One region of the Bradyrhizobium sp. USDA 4532 genome, then DNA from elsewhere that is predicted to be linked to it. Evidence: predicted binding sites of a transcription regulator. Region 1 holds the regulator's gene; each other region holds the start of a gene.
The links. The regulator PhoB, encoded in region 1, activates phosphate uptake and scavenging genes when phosphate is short. The targets are predictions, from matches to a motif close to TGTCATNNANCTGTCAT.

Region 1 (6,998 bases):
CCGGTCGCCGCCAGCGTGCCCAGCGTGCGGCCGTGGAAGGCGCCCTCGAAGGTGATGATGCGGTAGCGCTCGCCATGGCCCTTGGAGAAGTGATAGTGGCGGACCAGCTTGATCACGCCCTCCATCGCTTCCGCGCCGGAATTGCAGAAGAACACGAAGTCGGCAAAGCTCTGCTCGCACAGCCGCGCGGCAAGCACCTCGCCGTCCGGGCTCTTGAACAGGTTCGACATGTGCCAGAGCTTGGTCGCCTGTTCCTGCAGCGCCTTGACGAGATGCGGATGCGCGTGCCCGAGCGCGTTGACCGCGACGCCCGAGGTGAAATCGAGATAGCGGTCGCCGTTGGTTGCGATCAGCCAGGCGCCCTCACCGCGCTCGAAACCGAGATCGACCCTGGCGAAGACGGGGAGCAGATGCGACGTGGCAGCGTTGGTCATGACGATCACTGACGGTTTTTAAGCCGACAATTGCCGCGCGCCTTGACGCCAGCGCAGCAACGGCCAGCTTCGGAAAACAAAACGGCCGCCTTTGCGGGCGGCACGTGGCGGGCATTCTATGCTGCGGTCGGTAAGTGTCAATCGCCACGAAGTGGCCTTCCTGCAATGCGAAACGAGCGCAATCCGGAGCATTCCGGTGCGGTGGAAAAGCCTCATCGCGATGCTTAACTGTGTGGGAACATGTGGACGCACGACCGCGGACTCTTGCGCCAGAGTCACGCCATATTGTAGCGTTTGGCCTGTCGGGTACGACATCTCGTGCGGCGGTACTGGACCCTCTAAGTAGCCTTTGTGTCTCGCGTAAACGTTCGGGCGCAACACCGTGCCCGGCGAGGGCTAAGGGATTCTGGCCGCAGGGATATTTGTCCAGATTGGCTCGCAGCGCCGCTCCAATGATTGGCCGGCGCTACGCGAAGGGAAGAATGCGATGACTGTATTGACCTGGTCCGACGATCGCGTCGAGCAGCTGAAGAAGCTCTGGGAGTCCGGCCTGTCGGCCAGCCAGATCGCGGCGGAACTTGGCAATGTGACGCGAAACGCCGTGATCGGCAAAGTGCATCGGCTCGGCCTCTCCGGCCGCGCCAAGGCACCCTCCACGGCCGCGCCGCGGCAGCGCAAGGCCCGCCCCGCCCAGCACATGATGCGGGTGGCGCGCCCGGTCTCGCGCGGCAACACCGCGCTGGCGCACGCCTTCGAGGCCGAGATGGAGCCCGATCCGATCTCCTACGACAATGTGGTGCCGATGAGCCAGCGGCTGTCGCTGCTCGAGCTCAACGAGGCCACCTGTCACTGGCCGGTCGGCGATCCCTCGAGCCCGGAATTCTTCTTCTGCGGCGGCAAAGCGCTCGGCGGCCTGCCCTATTGCGCGCATCACTCGCGCGTCGCCTACCAGCCCGCCGCCGATCGCCGCCGGCCGTCGGCGAAACCGCAGATCAAGTGAGCACTCGGGAAAACGACGGAAGACCTCAAAGACAAATCCCCGCGAAAGCGGGGATTTTTTTGTGTGACCCAGCCCGGCTATATCACCAGCGTCGTCCCGGCGCAGGCCGGGACCCATAACCACGAATGGGTGTTGTTAGAAAGCCGTCTGGCCGCGTGCCGATTGCGCTGGCCGCAGCGTATGGGTCCCGGGTTTCGCCGGGACGACGCCGTGTTGCGGTTTATGAATGCCGCATGGCCGTTACGGCTGCGGCTCGGCCTTGGCAAAGCGGTCGTCGAGCGCGTAGCCGGCGCCGCGCACAGTGCGGATCGGATCCTGCTCGCGGCCCGGATTGAGCAGCTTGCGCAGGCGGCCGATATGCACGTCGACGGTGCGCTCATCGATGTAGATGTCGCGGCCCCAGACGCTGTCGAGCAATTGCTCGCGGCTGAACACGCGGCCGGGATGCTCAAGGAAGAATTCGAGCAGGCGATACTCGGTCGGCCCGAGATCGATCGGACGGCCCGAGCGCGCCACGCGGCGCTTCTCGCGGTCGAGCTCGATGTCGCCGTAGGTCAGCACGGTCGCAAGCCGCTCCGGGCTGGCGCGGCGCAACAGGCCCTTCACCCGCGCCAGCAGCTCCGGCACCGAGAACGGCTTGACGATGTAATCGTCCGCGCCGGTGGCAAGCCCGCGCACGCGCTCGCTTTCCTCGCCGCGCGCGGTCAGCATGATGATCGGAAGCTGCTTGGTCTCGGGCCGCGCCCGCAGGCGGCGGCACAGTTCGATGCCGGACAGGCCCGGCAGCATCCAGTCCAGCACCACGAGGTCGGGAACGCGCTCCTTCAGCCTTGTATCCGCATCGTCGCCGCGCCCCACCGTCTCGACATCGTAGCCTTCCGCATCGAGATTGTAGCGCAACAGCGTCGTCAGCGCTTCCTCGTCTTCGACTACCAGAATGCGTGCGCTCATCGGTTTAAGTTCTTTCTCTGTGGTGATCCGTTGCCCAGACGCAAACCGAAACGCTTACTTCCTTGAGCATAGTCCCCGCGGAAACGATTTGTCGCGAGGATCATCCAGTTTCGCTCTTGCCGGTTCCGTGCTTGCCGATCATGCCTCAGTTGCCCGGCACCGTGGTGGCAAAAGTGGTCATGTCGCCCTTCGGGCGCTTGTCGGTGATCTGCTGGCCCTCGATCATGTAGAACACGGTCTCGGCGATATTGGTGGCGTGATCGCCGATCCGCTCGATGTTCTTGGCGCAGAACATCAGATGGATGCAGAACGAGATGTTGCGCGGATCTTCCATCATGTAGGTGAGCAGTTCGCGGAACAGCGAGGTGCAGATCGCATCGACCTCCTCGTCGCCCTTCCAGACGTTCATCGCCGCCGGCAGGTCGTGCGCGGCATAGGCGTCGAGCACCGACTTGACCTGCGACAGCACGAGGTCGGTCATGTGCTCGAGGCCGCGGATCAGCTTCAGCGGCTGGAAATCGCTCTCCAGCGCCGCGACGCGCTTGCCCATGTTCTTGGCGAGGTCGCCGATCCGCTCGAGGTCGGTGGCGACGCGCATCGCGCTGACGATCTCACGCAGATCGATCGCCATCGGCTGGCGGCGGGCGATCGTCAGCACCGCCCGCTCTTCGATGTTGCGCTGCAGATTGTCGATCTCGATGTCGGCGGCGACCACGCGCTTGCCGAGCGCGACGTCGCGACGGATCAGCGCGTCGACCGACTCGGTAATCATCCGTTCGACCAGGCCGCCCATCTCGGCGACCAGGCGAGTCAACTCCTGCAGGTCGCTGTCGAATGCCTTGGCGGTATGTTCAGAAGCCATCGCTTGTCTCCCTCAACCATGATCCCGGGGATCATGGTTTCGTGTCCTGAATTTTAGCATGACCTGATCGGAAAACCGGTTTCCACTTTTCCGGATCATGCGCCGGTCAACCGAACCGGCCGGTGATGTAGTCCTGGGTGCGCCGATCGCTCGGTGAGGTGAATATCTTGTTGGTGTCGTCGAACTCGATCAGCTCGCCGAGATACATGAAGGCGGTCTTATCGGAGACGCGCGCCGCCTGCTGCATGTTGTGGGTGACGATCGCGATCGTGTAGTCCTCGGAGAGCTCCTGGATCAGCTCCTCGACCTTGGCGGTCGAGATCGGGTCGAGCGCCGAGCACGGCTCGTCGAACAGGATCACCTCGGGACGCACCGCCACGGTGCGCGCGATGCACAGGCGCTGCTGCTGGCCGCCGGAGAGCGACAGGCCGGAGGCGTTCAGCTTGTCCTTGACCTCGTTCCACAGCGCGCCGCCGCGCAGCGCCTTCTCGACCCGGTCGTCCATCTCGGACTTCGAGATCTTCTCATAGAGGCGGATGCCGAAGGCGATGTTCTCGTAGATCGTCATCGGGAACGGCGTCGGCTTCTGGAACACCATGCCGACCCGCGCGCGCAGCAAGTTGAGGTCGAGCTTGGGGTCGAGAATGTTGGTCTGGTCCAGCATCAGCTGGCCGACCGCGCGCTGACCCGGATACAGGTCGTACATCCGGTTGAAAATGCGCAGCAGGGTCGACTTGCCGCAGCCGGACGGGCCGATGAACGCCGTGACGCGGTTGGTGCCGAGCGCCAGGTTGATGTTCTTCAGCGCGTGGTGCTCGCCGTAATAGAAGTTGAGGTTGCGCACCGTGACTTTCGGCGGCGCTTCCGGCAGCGGAACCTGGGGAATGTGGCCTGCGGCAGTCGTGGAGACGGAAAGCTCGGTCATTTTGCGGCCCTTTCGGCACCAAGGATACGCGCGCCGATATTCAACGCGAGCACGGTGAATGTGATGAGCAGCGCGCCGCTCCACGCCAGCTCTTTCCAGTAGGCGTAGGGGCTCTGCACGAAGTTGTTGATGGTCACTGGCAGGTTGGCCATCGTCTTGGTCAGATCCAGGCTGAAGAACTGGTTCGACAGCGCGGTGAACAGCAGCGGCGCGGTCTCGCCGGCGACGCGGGCGGTCGCCAGCAGCACACCGGTGATCAGACCCGATCGCGCGGCACGATAAGCGATCCGCTTGATCACCAGCGAACGCGGCAGGCCGAGCGCGGAGGCGGCCTCGCGCAGCGGATTGGGCACCAAGAGCAGCATGTCCTCGGTGGTGCGCAGCACGACCGGGATCACGATCACCGCGAGCGCAAGGCTGCCTGCGATCGCCGAGAAGCCGCGCATCGGCACCACCACCGCACCATAGATGAACAGGCCGATGATGATCGAGGGCGCGCTGAGCAGGATGTCGTTGATGAAGCGGATCACCGAGGTCAGCTTGTCGTGCTTGCCGTATTCGGCGAGGTAGGTGCCGGCGAACAGGCCAAGCGGCGCGCCGATGCCGACGCCGATCACGGTCATGATGACCGAGCCGACGATGGCGTTGAGCAAGCCGCCTTCGGTCGAGCCGGGCGGCGGCGTGTTCTGGGTGAACAGCTGCACGCTGAGGCCGGCAAGGCCGTTATAGAGCAGCGTGATCAGGATCAGCGCCAGCCAGGTAACGCCGAACAGCGCCGCGCCGACACAGAGTGCGCGGATGACGATGTCGCTGCGGCGGCGGGATTTGTAGATCGGGTTCATGGCGTTACTTCCCCGCCTTCTTTTCAAGCCGCATCAGCATCAGCCGCGCGCCGGCGAGCACGAAGAAGGTCAGCACGAACAACAGCAGGCCGAGCAGGATCAGGCCGGACTGGTGCAGGCCGTCGCTCTCGGCGAATTCGCTGGCGATCGCCGCCGAGATCGTGGTGCCCGGCGCGAAGATCGACGACGAGATCCGGAACGAGTTGCCGATGATGAAGGTCACCGCCATGGTCTCGCCGAGGGCGCGGCCGAGCGCCAGCATGATGCCGCCGATCACGCCGACGCGGGTGTAGGGGATCACGACGCTGCGGACGACTTCCCAGGTGGTGCAGCCCATGCCGTAGGCGGCCTCTTTCAGCACCGGCGGCACGGTCTTGAACACGTCGACCGAGATCGCGGTGATGAAGGGCAGCACCATGATCGCAAGGATCAGCGCGGCGTTGAACAGGCTGAGATAGGACGGCGGGCCTGCGAACACCGCGCCCAGCACCGGGACGCCCTCGAAGATCCGGATCATGAAGGGCTGGAACGTGTTGGCCAGGAACGGGCCGAGCACGAAGAAGCCCCACATGCCGTAGATGATCGAGGGGATGCCGGCGAGCAGCTCGATCGCGATGCCGATCGGGCGGCGCAGCATTTGCGGGCAGAGCTCGGTGAGGAACACGGCGATGCCGATGCCGACCGGAATGGCGATCAGCATCGCGATGACCGAGGTGATCAGGGTGCCGTAGATCGGGCCGAGCGCGCCGAGCACCGGCGGATCGGCCGAGGGTGCCCAGCGCTGCGTCCAGAGGAAGGCGATGCCGTATTCCTTCATCGCCGGCCAGGCGCCGACGATCAGCGACAGGATGATGCCGCCGAGGATCAACAGAACCGAAATCGCCGAGATGCGGGTGATCCAATAGAAGGTGAGGTCACCGAGCTTGAAGGCGCTGAGGGCCTTGGCGCGATCGTAAGGTCCCGCGGCTTCCATCACATCGCTCTGAACAGCCATGTCTGCCACGCCAATCCCCTCTTTAGTATGCAAAAGCCACGCAAACCGCTACGCCCCGAAGCGATCTTCACTGACGCATTTGGCCGGGCGCCGTCGTTCCAGCCACGCCCCTTGAGGCGCGAACCCCGGCCTCGATCCCGCGCTTGTTGCCGCAGTGATGGAGACCGGGTCTTGGTCGCTCGACCTGTGCCGCGATCGAGTCGGCACAGGCCCTGTCGCAGCGTCGGACTTAGCTCTTGATGTCCGACGACCAGGTCTTCTCGATCAGCTTGACGACCGAGTCCGGCATCGGGATGTAGTCGAGCTCTTCGGCCGCCTTGTCGCCCTTCTCGAAGGCGTACTTGAAGAACTTGAGCGCTTCCTGCGAGGCCGCCTTGTCGGTCGAGTCCTTGTGCATCAGGATGAAGGTCGCCGCGGTGATCGGCCAGGAGGCTTCGCCCGGCTGGTCGGTCAGGATCACGTAGTAGCCGGGAGCCTTGGCCCAGTCGGCATTCGAGGCGGCAGCCTGGAAGGCAGCCATGGTCGGCTGCACGGTCTTGCCGGCCTTGTTGACCAGCCCGGTGTAGGTCAGCTTGTTCTGCTTGGCGTAGGCATACTCGACATAGCCGATAGCGTTCTTGGTCTGGCTGATGTTGCCGGCAACGCCTTCGTTGCCCTTGGCGCCGACGCCGACCGGCCATTCGACCGCGGTGCCGGAACCGACCTTGGACTTCCAGTCGGCGTTCGACTTGGAGAGATAGTCGGTGAAGTTGAAGGTGGTGCCCGAACCGTCCGAACGGCGCACGACGGTGATGGCATCGCCCGGCAGGGTCAGCTTCGGATTGAGCTTGGCGATCGCCGCGTCATTCCACTTGGTGATCTTGCCGAGATAGATGTCGCCGAGCACTTCGCCCGACAGGATCAGGTCACCCGGCTTGATGCCTTCGAGGTTCACGACCGGGACGATCGCGCCCATCACCATCGGCCACTGGACGAGGCCGTCCTTCTCGA
Region 2 (6,998 bases), 600 kb from region 1:
CGCGCGTCCAGGCACCCCGCCTGCCGCAACAACGCCTCCGGCACCCGGCGCGACGCCGACGCCACCGGCGCCAGGTCAGCAGGGACGTCCGGCGACACCGCCCGGAACGCCGGCGACCCCGGGCGCGGCAATGGGCGCGCCCGGCGCGACCCCGGCTCCGGGTCAGCCGGCAGCACGTCCGGGCGTCGCGCCCGGCGTATCGCCAGCCCAGGGCGCCGCGATGGGCGCGCCCGCGCCATCGGTCGTCCCCGGCTCGGCCGCCGCAACGCCGCCGCCCGGCCGCGCGCAATATGCGCCGCCGACGGTTGCGCCCGCCTTCCGCGCCGCGCCTGCCGTCGCAGCGCCGCTGCCGCCGCCACCGCGCCATGACAACATCAAGCCGCTCGCGATCGGTGCCGCCGTCGGTGCCGGCGTGGTCGCCGGCGCCATCATCGGCGGCAGCATCGCCGACCTGCACAGCCAGCGCCAGGAGGTGGTCGAAGGCGGCCGCACCATCTACACCGAGCCGGACCGCGTCATCATCCGCGATCCCGGCGGCCAGGCCTATGTGCGCGGCGACGACGTCTATCGCTTCCGCTATGGCGCGCGCGACATCCGCACCGAGACGATCGGCGGCGAGACGCGGACGGTCGTGGTTCGTCCCGACGGCAGCGAGATCATCACCGTGGTCGGCTCCGACGGCCAGATGTTGCGCCGAATCCGCAGGGATACTGGCGGCCGCGAGGTCGTCATCATCGACAACAGCTATCGCGATCCGCGCGCAGTCGGTGGTTTCTATGTCGACGCCCCGCCGCCCGTGGTCAACATTCCCTACGATCGCTACATCGTCGACGCGCAGGACGCGTCGCCCGACGTGATCTACGAGACCATGGAGGCACCGCCGGTGCAGCGGATCGAACGGCGCTACTCGCTGGACGAGATCCGCTACAGCCCCAATGTCCGCATGCAGATGCCGAGCATCGACGTCAACACGATCAACTTCGACTCCGGATCGTGGACCATCCCACCGGACCAGGCGGCGAGGCTGCAGGTGATCGCCGACGGCCTCAACCGAGCCATCCAGCGCAACCCGCGCGAGGTGTTCCTGATCGAGGGCCACACGGATGCGACCGGCAACGACACCGACAATCTGTCACTGTCGGACCGCCGTGCGCAATCCGCCGCCGAGCTCTTGACGCAGCAGTTCGGTGTGCCGGCTGAGAACCTGACCTCGCAGGGCTATGGCTCTCAATATCCGAAGGAGCAGACCGACGGACCGAGCCGCATCAACCGGCGCGTCACCGTCCGCCGCATCACCCCGCTGCTCAACGGCGGCACCGCCTCGGCCGCGCCGCCGCGCTGAGCCGGCGCGCTGAGCCGGCGCGACATGACGGAATGGCCGGGAGCGATCCCGGCCATTTTTGTTTGCTCTCCTTCCCCCTGAAAGGGGAAGGTCGGGATGGGGGTCAGCCGCAGGTGACGGTGGCTGCGGAGAGAGCAGATCCCCACCCGCTTTGCTCTGGCGAGCAAAGCGACCTCCCCTTTTCAAGGGGAGGTTGGAGAAGCGTCGCCCCCGCAAGCGGGAGAGGTACAGCGGGCATGCTGATCGACCCAATCTCATCATTCGTTACTTCCCCTCGCCCAGTCCCAGCGCCTCGACCATCACGCGGAACACCTCGGTGTTGTCCATCGAGCCGTGGACGCGCTCGCTGCCCGGGCCCGTCGCGGTGAGAATGACGTCCTCGCCGGAATGCACGCTGGCGCCGATCATCGCCGGCAGATTGCCGAAGCGCAGCACGACGCCGGGGACATCCTTGTACTTGTCATTGGCCTTGAACGTGTCGGGCTGGTCGGCCTTCACGGTCGGCTCGTTCGGATCGTCGAGTTTCGGGCGGAACGTCTCGTAGTGATCTGGCAGGCTGGCGGAGAAGATTGCAAGCCGCCGGCTGACATCGACGCGTGACGGATAACCTTCGGCGTCCGGCGCCGGATAATTCGGGAACCCGGCTTTCTCGTAGACACCGACGCGCTCGCGCAGCGGCACGTTGGGTGTCGCCGCCATGTCGTCATTGATGGTGCCGACCAGGCTGTTCGGATGGTTGTGGTCGGCCACGACCAGGATCAGCGTGTCGTCGTTGCGCGCTTTCGCCCAGTCCTTTGCCAGCCGCACCGCATTGTCGAGCATGATGGTGTCGTAGACCGCGCGCTCCATGTCGAGCAGATGGGCGTATTTGTCGATCAGGCCGGACTCGACCATCAGGAAGAAACCGGCCTCGTGTTTCGACAGCACCGTGAGCGCGGCCTGGACCTGCTCGGTCAGGTCCGGCTGCTCGGGGAATTTCCTGACGCCGCCGCCCCTCAGGAACTTGCGGTCGAGCGCGCCGTCCATGTTGCCGGCGGCGAACAGGCCGAGCAGTTGGCGGGTGTCCGGTTTGGCCGCGAGCGTGGCGAGTTCGCCTGCGGTCGTCGCGACCGGATAGCCGGCGTCGCGGAAGCGCGCGAGATAGTCGACATCGTCCTTGCGTTTCGATCCGGACGCGGATTGCGGCAGGAAGTTCGCGGAGCCGCCGCCCATCAGCACGTCGGGCTTCGCGTCGAAATATTGCGCGACGATCGCGTCATAGGCGGCGCGGCGGCGGGTATGCGCAACCATCGCCGCCGGGGTCGCGTCCTCGACCTCGGTGTTGGTGACGATGCCGACGGCGAGGCCCGCCCGCCGCTTGGCAAGACTCGCGATGGTCTCGACCCTGGGATCGTCGAGCGGATCGGGCGTGCGATCGGCGTAGACGCCGAGCGCATTGACCGCGGCCTTGTGGCCGGTGGCGTAGGCGCTCGCGGCATTCGCCGAATCGGTGATGATCGAGTCCGAGCCGGCGGTCGCGACCAGCGCCATATGCGGCATGTCGTCGATCGCGAGCTTGCCGCGGCTCTTGCCCTTCGCGATTCCCTTGGAGAGGATTCGCGCGGCGACGCGATGCGACGGCGACATCCCGTCGCCGATGAACAGGATCACGTTCCTGGCCTTGCGTGCCCCGGTGTCGTAGACGGTCCAGCTCACGGTCCGGCTCTGCGTGCCGTCACTGACTTCGACGGCGACCTGCCCAGGCTTGACGAGCGAGACATCGCGCAGCAACAGCGCCGACTGCTCCCGGCCGGCCTCGTGCGCGGTGAATGTGCCGCCCTGGCCGAACACCGCGGCATAGTCCGCGCCGTTCAGCGTGACCTTGAGCTTTGCTTGATCGACCAATTCCGGAAGCTCGACCTTGAAGTCGAATTTGGCGCCGACGAGGATATCGGCGCGATCGATCGGATAGATCGTCTGGGCGAACGCCGGCGCTGCCGACAACACCAGCGTGACGGCCACGCCGGCAACTCGCTTGATCATGATCGATGCTCCGCCCTTGCGCATCATGCGCATCGGGGCGGAGGCTAGTGGCGGCGGATGACGGCGCAATGAGGCGGCGCCGGGGCGTATTGCCGCAAGGGCCGGCGCGATTTCAGCGCGCCATCTGCTGCGGATCGTAGAAGAAGCGCTCTTCGACGAGTTCATCGCCGCGCCAGGTCTGCCAGGCGACCTCCTCCATGCTGCGGACCCTGCCGTCCTTGCCGGTGAATTCGAAGCGCCAGCAGATCGCCGAATGATCGCCGTCAAGCAGGAGCGGCCCGAGCCGCGTGGTCTTGACGCCGGCGACCGCGGCCAGCACCGCCGCCTCGCGCGCCGCCAGCGCCTCGCGGCCGACCCGCCACTCGCCGTCGTTCTCCTGGGTGCGGGCATCGACTGAATAGAAGTTCCTGATCGCGCCGACATGGTCGTTGGACTCGACCGTGTCAGCGAAGGCTTGCAACGTCCTAAGCGAGGGCATCGAGCATTCTCCATTTACCGACTTATAGTCGGTATTTATCGACTGGTAGTCGGTAAGTCAATTGGCTTGCGTCTGGAACTGGGCTAGAGATGCGCCATGGCAACCCAGGCCGAACGGCGCGAGAAAACCAGAGCCGCCATCGTCAAGGCGGCGCGGCGCATTTTTGGCGAGCGCGGCTTCGCCGCTGCGACGATGGACGACATCGCCGCCGGCGCGCGTGTCGCCAAGGGCGCGGTCTATCATCACTTCGCGACCAAGGAGGCGGTGTTCGAGGCGGTGTTCGAGCAGGTGTCGATCGACCTTGTTGCCGATCTCGACCGCATCTCGCGCGCCGAGAACGATCCGCTGGCGGCGATGGCGGCGGGCACGCAGGGCTATTTCGCGGCGTGCTCGAAAGGCCCGACCGGCCAGATCATCTTGCGCGACGGCCCCGCCGTGCTCGGCTGGGAACGCTGGCGCGAGATCGACGCCAAGCATTTCGGCGGCAAGTTTCCGCGCGCGCTGGCCGCCGCGATGGATGCCGGCGTGATCGCCAAGCAGCCGATCGAGCCGCTGGCGCGGCTGCTGCTCGGCGCGGTGACGGAAGCCGCGGTTGCGGTCTCCGCGGGGCCGGATATCGGCAAGACCGGCACCGATTACGCGCGCGCGTTCCGCTCGCTGCTGGATGCGCTCAGGGTGAAGTAGGCAGGCCTCTCTCCCCACGTCGTCCCGGCGAAGGCCGGGAGGTGGATTCACATTCGAAGTGCAACACTTGAGCAAAGGACTCGGCAGGCGTGCGGTAGTCAAGGCATTTGCGCGGGGTGTTGTTGTAGGCGGCGATGAACTGGCGGAACTTGGCGGTCGAGAGGGTTAGAAGATCCGTCTTGCGGGGAATAAAGCGGCGCATCCTGCCGATGGCGTTCTCGATGCCACCCTTCTGCCAGGGGGCATGGGGATCGCAGAAGAAGGTCGCGATCGAGAGGCGGTGCAGCGCCAGGTGACCGGCGAACTCGGTGCCGTTGTCGAAGGTAACGCTCTGGCGCAGCTCTTGTGGAAGGGGCGCGAAGAAGCCCACGAGATGGCGGGCGACACCGCGCGCGACCTTGCTGGCAAGGCGGATGCCGAGCAGCAGCCGCGAGGTGCGTTCGTGCACGGTCAGCACGGCCTGACCGTATTTCGAGAACATCATCAGGTCGGCCTCCCAGTGTCCGGGCACGCTGCGGTCGGCCGCTTCGAGCGGCCGATTTGCCAAGGATACACGGCCTTCGATGAAGCTTGCGGGGCTGCCGCCCCGCTTGCCGCGGCAGCCGCGCTTGCTCTTGGCGCGCGGCAGATAGCGCCGCCAGTTGAAGTCCGTGGTGCGCCTGAGTTGGCGATAGATGAAGCGGTAGATGGTCTCGTGGGAGATCACCTTGCGCCCGTACTCGCGGGCCAGCCGGCCAGCGACCTGCTCGGGCGACCAGCCGCGGCGAAGGCGTTGCAACACCGCGCGGCGCAGGCCGGGCTCCCGTTCGAGGCGTCCGCCCGTCCAGCGCCGCGCTCGCATCTGGTGCTGGGCATAGCTCGGCTTGTAGCCGACCTGGCTCCCCCGATTGCGCCTCAGTTCCCGAGAGATCGTTGATGGCGAGCGATCCAGAGCTGCCGCGATTTGCCGGACCGAGCTGCCATTGGCCGATCGGCAGGCAATCTCGCATCGGTCGTCCAGAGAGAGCTGCTTGTAAGTCCGCCCCATGGCAACACCTCCTCAAGGAAGTGTTGCACTTCGTTTGTGAACTCAGGGGACCCATAACCACAGGGAGGAGTCGTGGAAGCGCGCTGGAGCACCAGCGTGCTTCATAACCATGGCCGGTGGTTATGGGTCCCGGGTCGCGCTTCGCTTGCCCGGGACGACAAGGCGAGAGGGTGCCGCCTCAGTCCTTGTCGTTCTCGAGCTGGAAGATCTGCGAGCCTTCGTCGCTCGAGATGAGGCCGGTCTTGTTGTACAGGCCGAGCTTGGCGCGGGTGTCAGCAATGTCGAGGTTGCGCATCGTCAGCTGGCCGATGCGGTCGGCCGGCGTGAAGGCGGCGTCCTCGACCTTCTCCATGCTGAGCCGCTCCGGCGCATAGGTGAGGTTCGGGCTCTCGGTGTTTGATATCGAGTAGTCGTTGCCGCGGCGCAGCTCGAGCGTCACCTCGCCGGTGACGGCGCGTGCCACCCAGCGCTGCGCGGTCTCGCGCAGCATCAAGGCCTGCGAATCGAACCAGCGGCCCTGATAGAGCAAGCGGCCGAGCCGCATGCCGCTGATGCGGTACTGCTCGATCGTATCCTCGTTGTGGATGCCGGTGACGAGGCGCTCATAGGCGATGTGCAAGAGTGCCATGCCGGGCGCCTCATAGATGCCGCGGCTCTTCGCTTCGATGATGCGGTTCTCGATCTGGTCACTCATGCCGAGGCCGTGGCGGCCGCCGATCGCATTGGCCTCGAGGAACAGCGCGACCGGATCTGCAAACGTCTTGCCGTTCAGCGCGACCGGCTGCCCCTCCTCGAAGCGCACCACGACCTTCTCGGCCTTGACGTCGCAATCGGCGCGCCAGAACGGCACGCCCATGATCGGGTTGACGATGGTGATGCCGCTCGCAAGGCTCTCGAGATCCTTGGCCTCATGCGTCGCGCCGAGCAGATTGCTGTCGGTCGAATAGGCCTTCTCCGCGCTCATCTTGTAGGCGAAGCCTTGCGCGGTCATGAACGCCGACATCTCGGCGCGGCCGCCGAGCTCGTCGATGAACTGCTGGTCGAGCCAGGGCTTGTAGATGCGCAGGCTCGGGTTGGTCAGCAGGCCGTAGCGATAGAAGCGCTCGATGTCGTTGCCCTTGAAGGTCGAGCCGTCGCCCCAGATGTTGACGCCGTCCTCCTGCATCGCCGCGACCAGCATCGTGCCGGTCACCGCGCGGCCGAGCGGCGTGGTGTTGAAATAGGTGATGCCGCCGGTCGAGATGTGGAACGCGCCGGACTGGATCGCGGCGATGCCCTCATGGACCAGCTGGGTGCGGCAATCGACGAGGCGGGCCTTCTCGGCGCCGAAATCCACCGCCTTGCGCGGGATCGCGTCGTAGTCGGCCTCGTCGGGCTGGCCGAGATTGGCGGTATAGGCGAAGACCTTGGCGCCTTTCAGCTTCATCCAGAGCAGCGCCGCCGAC
Region 3 (6,998 bases), 4.8 Mb from region 1:
TGAAGGCGGGCGGGGACACCTGGTTCTTCCTCACCGCGGATTACGCGTTCGGCGCCGCGCTCGAGCGCGACACCACATCCGTCGTCACCGCCAATGGCGGCAAGGTGGTCGGCGGCGTCAAGCATCCGCTCAACACCGCTGACTTCTCCTCCTTCCTGCTGCAGGCGCAGGCTTCCAAGGCCAAGATCATCGGCCTCGCCAATGCCGGCGGCGACACCACCAACTCCATCAAGCAGGCGGCCGAGTTCGGCATCGTCAAGGGCGGCCAGAAGCTCGCGGCGCTGCTGCTGTTCCTCACCGACGTCAAGGCGATCGGGCTCGAGACCGCGCAGGGCCTCAACTTCACCGAGACGTTCTACTGGGACCTCAACGACAAGACCCGTGCCTTCTCCAAGCGCTTCTCGGACCGGATGAAGAACAGCGCGCCCCCGACCATGGTGCAGGCCGGCGTCTATGCGGGCCTCATGCATTACTTCAAGGCGCTGGAAGCGCTCGGTGGCAATCCGCATGACGGCGCCAAGGTGGTCGCGAAGATGAAGACGATCCCGACCGACGATCCGCTGTTCGGCAAGGGCGAGGTCGAGGCCAACGGCCGCGTCACCCACGATGCCTATCTGTTCGAAGTGAAGAAGCCCTCGGAGTCCAAGGGACCGTGGGACTTCTACAAGCTGGTCGGCACCGTGCCGGGCAACCAGGCCTTCACGCCGCTCGACAAGAGCGCCTGCGCGCTTCTGAAGAAGTGACGATCATGCCCGCCGGCCATGCGCGTGGCCGGCGGGCTTCATCTATCTAGCGAAAGCTCATTCGATGCAGGCTCTGTACGCACAGCTTCTGGTGGGACTGATCAACGGCTCGTTCTACGCGCTGCTCAGTCTGGGGCTCGCCGTCATCTTCGGCATGCTCAACATCATCAATTTCGCGCATGGCGCGCTATACATGATGGGCGCCTTCGTGGCGTATTTCCTGCTCAACCTGGGCGGCATCAATTACTGGTGGGCGCTGATCATCGCACCCGTCGTGGTCGGCATCTTCGGCATGATCCTCGAGCGGACCATGCTGCAATGGCTGACCGGCCTCGATCATCTCTACGGATTGCTGCTGACCTTCGGCATCGCGCTGATCGTGCAGGGCGTGTTCCAGAACTATTTCGGGTCCTCGGGCCTGCCTTACTCGATCCCGGATCAGCTCAAGGGCGGCGTCAATCTCGGCTTCATGTTCCTGCCGATCTATCGCGGCTGGGTCGTCATCTTCTCGCTCGTGGTGTGCCTTGCCACCTGGTTCCTGATCGAGAAGACGCAGCTCGGCGCCTACCTGCGCGCCGCGACCGAGAACCCGACGCTGGTGCGCGCGTTCGGCATCAACGTGCCGCGCATGATCACGCTGACCTACGGGCTCGGCGTCGGTCTTGCCGCGCTTGCCGGCGTGCTGTCGGCGCCGATCAACCAGGTCCGCCCGCTGATGGGCGCCGATCTCATCATCGTGGTGTTCGCGGTGGTCGTGATCGGCGGCATGGGCTCGATCATGGGCTCGATCATCACCGGCTTCGCGCTCGGCGTGATCGAGGGACTGACCAAGTATTTTTATCCCGAGGCCTCCAACACCGTGGTGTTTGTCCTGATGGTGGTGGTGTTGCTGGTGAAGCCAACGGGACTGACGGGACGGGCGGCTTGATATGTCAGCATTGACCGACGATACACTTCCGATCACGCCGCGCGCGATGCGCGACGAGATGATCGTATTCGCCGCGATGGCGCTGCTGCTGGCGATCGTGCCGTGGACGGGGATCTATCCGTTCTTCGTCATGCAGGCGCTGTGCTTCGCGCTGCTCGCCTGCGCCTTCAACCTCCTGATCGGCTATGGCGGCCTGCTGTCGTTCGGCCACGCGATGTTCCTCGGCACCGCCGGCTACGTCTCGGCCCACGCGCTGAAGGTGTGGGGGCTGACGCCGGAGCTCGGCATCCTGGTCGGCACCGCGGCCGCGGCCTTGCTCGGCCTGGTCACCGGCTACATCTCGATCAAGCGGCAGGGCATCTATTTCTCGATGATCACGCTGGCGCTGTCGCAGCTGCTTTACTTCCTCTATTTGCAGGCGCCGTTCACCCATGGTGAAGACGGCATCCAGGGCATTCCGCAAGGCCACCTGCTCGGCATCTTCGATCTCTCGAAGCCGCTGGTGCTTTACTATGTCGTGCTGGTCGGCTTCCTCGCCGGGTTCCTGCTGATCTACCGCACCATCAACTCGCCGTTCGGCGAGGTGCTGAAGTCGATCCGCGAAAACGAGCCGCGGGCGATTTCGCTTGGCTACAAGACCGACCAGTACAAGCTGCTCGCCTTCATCCTGTCGGGCACGCTGGCGGGCTTTGCCGGCTCGCTGAAGGTGTTCGTGGCGCAGAATGCCTCGCTCACCGACGTGCACTGGTCGATGTCCGGTGAAATCGTGCTCATGACGCTGGTCGGCGGTCTCGGCACCATCTTCGGCCCGGTGGTCGGCGCCTTCGTGATCATCGCCATGCAGCAATATCTCGCCGGTTTCGGCCAGTGGGTGACGGTGATCCAGGGCGTGATCTTCGTGGCCTGCGTGCTGCTGTTCCGGCGTGGCCTGGTCGGTGAGCTGGCCCATTTGTTGCGGCGGTCGCTGTAGGGCAGGTCCCGGCGACTTTCGGCCGACATAGCGGTGGACGACCGCCCGCTCGGGCGGTCGATCCCGATGCTTTCCCCGCCAGATGCTCTATGACAGTTCTGTGACAGTCGCTAAAAGGGCTGTCCCGGAATGATGGAACTGAGACATGCTGCGCTGGTTTCGCGCCTTCCTGCCCAAGGAAGAGCGGTTTTTCGACCTGTTCGCCCGACACGCCCGGACCTCCGTGCAATGCGCATTGGCGTTGCAGGACATGCTGAAGGGCGGGGAGGAGACTCCGGTCTTTTGCCAGCGCGTCAATCAGTTCGAGAACGACGCCGATAGCGTCACCCGCGAGGTCCTGACCGCGGTTCGCCGCACCTTCATCACCCCGTTCGATCGTGGCGATATCAAGAACCTGATCACCTCGATGGACGACGCGGTCGACCAGATGCAGGCGACCGCAAAGGCGGTCATGCTGTTCGAGGTGCGCGAGTTCGAGCCGCCGATGCGCGAGATGGGCGGCCTGATCGTCGAATGCGCCAATCTGGTCGGCCGCGCGCTGCCCCTGTTGCAGTCGATCGGCCACAACGTCTCGATGCTGACCCAGATCACCGAGGAACTGACCAAGCTCGAGGGCCGGGTCGACGATCTCCAGGATATCGGGCTCAAGGAGCTGTTCCTGAAGCACCGCGACGCCAACACGATGGACTACATCGTCGGCGCGGAGATCTACGACCATCTCGAGAAAGTGGCCGACCGTTTCGACGACGTGGCGAACGAGATCAACTCGATCGTGATCGAGCAAGTCTGAGCATGATCCGGAAAAGTGTGATGCGGTTTTCCCTGCGACAAACGCGAAGCGTTTGCGCGGCGGTCATGCTCAACAAAGCACAATAGAGTGGGGCATCACGTGGACGCCACGCTGGGTCTTCCAATTCTGACCATCCTGATCGCGGTCGCGCTGCTGTTCGACTTCCTGAACGGCCTGCACGACGCCGCGAACTCGATTGCGACCATCGTCTCGACCCGCGTGCTGCGGCCGCAATATGCGGTGTTCTGGGCGGCGTTCTTCAACTTCCTCGCGTTCCTGGTGTTCGGCCTGCACGTTGCCAACACGATCGGCACCGGGATCATCGAGCCGTCGGTGGTGGATGCGACCGTGATCTTCGCAGCATTGGTCGGCGCGATCGTCTGGAACGTGATCACCTGGGCGCTGGGCATTCCGTCGTCGAGCTCGCACGCGCTGATCGGCGGCCTGGTCGGCGCCGGCATGGCGAAGGCGGGGATTTCGGCGGCGGTGTGGAGCGGGCTCTCCAAGACCTTGCTCGCGATCGTGCTGTCGCCGCTGGTCGGCTTCCTGCTGGCGCTGGTGCTGGTCGCGATCGTGTCCTGGCTCTCGGTGCGCTCGACGCCGTTCGCGGTCGATCGCGCATTCCGCATCCTGCAATTCGCCTCGGCGTCGCTCTATTCGCTCGGCCATGGCGGCAACGACGCGCAAAAGACCATGGGCATCATCGCCGTGCTGCTCTATTCGCAGGGCCATCTCGGCGACACCTTCGAAATTCCGTTCTGGGTGGTGCTGGCCTGCCAGGGCGCGATGGCGCTGGGTACCCTGATGGGCGGCTGGCGGATCGTCCGCACCATGGGGCTGCGGATCACCAAGCTGACGCCGATGCAGGGTTTCTGCGCCGAAACCGGCGGCGCCGTGACGCTGTTCATGGCGACCTATCTCGGGGTTCCCGTATCGACCACGCACACCATCACGGGCGCCATCGTCGGCGTCGGCGCCGCACGGCGGCTTTCCGCCGTGCGCTGGAATGTGGCGAGCTCGATCGTCTACGCCTGGGTGATCACGATCCCGGCGTCGGCCGCGGTCGCTGCCGCGAGCTATTGGGCGGTGCAGATTCTGAAGTAGCGTTTTCGAGCGAAGTGGAAGCCGGTTCGCGTTAAGAAAATGCGTCCCAAAAAGGAGTAATCAGCCGACCAGCTTCAGCCCGACGATGCCGGCAACGATCAGTCCGATGCTGGCAAGCCGCATCGCGGTCGCGGGTTCGCCGAGCAGGATGATGCCGAGCGCCGCGGTGCCGACCGCGCCGATCCCGGTCCAGACCGCATAGGCGGTTCCAATCGGCAGCGTCTTCAGCGCGAGGCCGAGCAGGATCACGCTGCCGGCCATCGCCGCCAGCGTCAGCACCGACGGCACCAGCCGCGAGAAACCTTCGGTATATTTCAGCCCGATCGCCCAGCCGATCTCGAGCAGGCCAGCGGTGAACAGAATGGTCCAAGCCATCACGAACCCTCCAGATAAGGCAGGGTCGTCCCCGCGAATGGTATGGTGAGGAGAAGGTCGTCCTTCCGGTGCCCATATGGGGATGGTGCGGGCGTTCCGCATTGCGACAAAACGCCCTTGATTGCGCCCGTTTTCCCTGCCAAATGCCCCGCCATGTCCGACATTTCAGTTTCAGCCGAATCGCCGTCCCGCTCGCCGCTTTCAGAGGAAGTGGCGCGACGGCGTACCTTTGCGATCATCTCGCACCCGGACGCCGGCAAGACCACGCTGACGGAAAAGCTGCTGCTGTTCGGGGGCGCCATCAATCTCGCGGGCCAGGTCAAGGCCAAGGGCGAGCGGCGCAACACGCGCTCGGACTGGATGAAGATCGAGCGCGAGCGCGGCATCTCGGTCGTCACCTCGGTGATGACCTTCGAGTTCAACGACCTCGTGTTCAACCTCTTGGACACGCCGGGCCACGAGGACTTTTCGGAAGATACCTATCGCACGCTGACCGCGGTCGATTCCGCTGTGATGGTGATCGACGCGGCGAAAGGCATCGAGGCGCGCACGCGAAAGCTGTTCGAGGTGTGCCGGCTGCGTGACATCCCGATCATCACCTTCATTAACAAGATGGACCGCGAGAGCCGCGACACGTTCGAGCTTCTGGACGAGATCGAGAAGACGCTGGCGCTCGACACGACCCCGATGACCTGGCCGGTCGGCCGTGGCCGCGACTTCCTCGGCACCTATGACGTCGTCAATGGCGGCGTGCGGCTGCTGGAGGGCGGCGGCGCCAAGACCGGCGCCACCGAGCAGATCGACATCGCCGATCTCGGCAAGCGCAATCCCAATCTCGACGTCGCCGAGGTCAAGGACGAGCTCGCGCTGGCCTCGGAAGCCTGCAAGCCGTTCGAGCTCGCGGCGTTCCGCGAGGGCCACCTGACGCCGGTCTATTTCGGCAGCGCGCTGCGCAATTTCGGCGTCGGCGATTTGCTCGAAGGCCTCGGCAAGTTCGCGCCGGCGCCGCGCGCGCAGGACTCGGATTTGCGCAAGGTCGAGGCATCGGAGCCGCGCATGAGCGCGTTCGTGTTCAAGATCCAGGCCAACATGGATCCGAACCACCGCGACCGCATCGCCTTCGCCCGGCTGTGCTCGGGCAAGCTCAGCCGCGGCATGAAGGCCAAGCTGGTACGCACCGGCAAGAACATGAGCCTGTCGAGCCCGCAGTTCTTCTTCGCGCAGGACCGCTCGGTCGCCGACGAGGCCTTTGCCGGCGACGTCGTCGGCATTCCGAACCACGGCACGCTCAGGATCGGCGACACCCTGACCGAGGGCGAGGATCTGACCTTCGTCGGCGTGCCGAGCTTCGCGCCGGAAATCGTCCGCCGCGTCCGGCTGACCGATGCGATGAAGGCGAAGAAGCTGAAGGAAGCCTTGCAGCAGATGTCGGAGGAGGGCGTCGTGCAGGTGTTCCGCCCGCGCGACGGCGCGCCCGCGCTGGTCGGCGTGGTCGGCCCGCTGCAGCTCGATGTGCTGAAGGCGCGGCTCGATGCGGAATATTCGCTGCCGGTCGAGTTCGAGATCTCTGAATTCTCGTTGGCGCGCTGGATATCGTCCGACGACCGCAAGCAGCTTGACGCCTTCATCTCCGCCAACAATTCCGGCATCGCCGACGATGTCGACGGTGATCCCGTGTTCATGGCTAAGAACGAGTTCTATCTCGGCTACACCCGCGAGCGCGCCGAGGGCATCACCTTCTCCAACGTCAAGGACGTGAAGAAGAAGGCGTAGTGGCGCTCGCTCTGGTGTCGTCCCCCGGGAAGGCGGGGGACCCTGTACGCGGCGGCTTCTCCGTTACTCGCTACGGTTCTCGGCGGGGAGGTGACTGCCGAAAAAGTCGATCAGGCTCTGCGGCGCGTTAGCGCCGTAGCACAACTCGAGGAGCTCCTCCGCATCAGCCGCTTCGGACGCGCTGCGGGGAAACAGGTCCTTTTCATAGGCGGCGAGCGCGGCCTCGACGTCACCTGGGTTGGCAGCGATCGCCGCGCCGAGTTCGGCACCGTCGTACATTGCGAGATTGGCGCCTTCGCCCGATGGAACCATCAG

Region 2: J2R76_RS28695 (alkaline phosphatase) is a predicted target of PhoB. The motif match lies at 3,422-3,438, and genes of this name have one in related genera.
Region 3: J2R76_RS09625 (DUF47 domain-containing protein) is a predicted target of PhoB. The motif match lies at 2,731-2,747, and genes of this name have one in related genera.

Annotation. Positions count from the first base shown of each region.
Region 1 is NZ_JALJZN010000001.1:6,818,682-6,825,679, reverse strand. It holds gene J2R76_RS31365 (aspartate aminotransferase family protein) at 1-434, opposite strand, end outside; gene J2R76_RS31360 (GcrA family cell cycle regulator) at 922-1,434, shown strand; gene phoB (phosphate regulon transcriptional regulator PhoB) at 1,675-2,385, opposite strand; gene phoU (phosphate signaling complex protein PhoU) at 2,531-3,247, opposite strand; gene pstB (phosphate ABC transporter ATP-binding protein PstB) at 3,354-4,172, opposite strand; gene pstA (phosphate ABC transporter permease PstA) at 4,169-5,014, opposite strand; gene pstC (phosphate ABC transporter permease subunit PstC) at 5,019-6,008, opposite strand; gene pstS (phosphate ABC transporter substrate-binding protein PstS) at 6,238-6,998, opposite strand, start outside.
Region 2 is NZ_JALJZN010000001.1:6,216,818-6,223,815, reverse strand. It holds gene J2R76_RS28700 (OmpA family protein) at 1-1,342, shown strand, start outside; gene J2R76_RS28695 (alkaline phosphatase) at 1,607-3,364, opposite strand; gene J2R76_RS28690 (polyketide cyclase) at 3,477-3,842, opposite strand; gene J2R76_RS28685 (TetR/AcrR family transcriptional regulator) at 3,939-4,526, shown strand; gene J2R76_RS28680 (IS30 family transposase) at 4,513-5,553, opposite strand; gene argG (argininosuccinate synthase) at 5,732-6,998, opposite strand, start outside.
Region 3 is NZ_JALJZN010000001.1:1,979,101-1,986,098, reverse strand. It holds gene J2R76_RS09640 (ABC transporter substrate-binding protein) at 1-743, shown strand, start outside; gene J2R76_RS09635 (branched-chain amino acid ABC transporter permease) at 808-1,671, shown strand; gene J2R76_RS09630 (branched-chain amino acid ABC transporter permease) at 1,673-2,641, shown strand; gene J2R76_RS09625 (DUF47 domain-containing protein) at 2,787-3,431, shown strand; gene J2R76_RS09620 (inorganic phosphate transporter) at 3,531-4,535, shown strand; gene sugE (quaternary ammonium compound efflux SMR transporter SugE) at 4,596-4,910, opposite strand; gene J2R76_RS09610 (peptide chain release factor 3) at 5,064-6,683, shown strand; gene J2R76_RS09605 (NAD(P)/FAD-dependent oxidoreductase) at 6,747-6,998, opposite strand, start outside.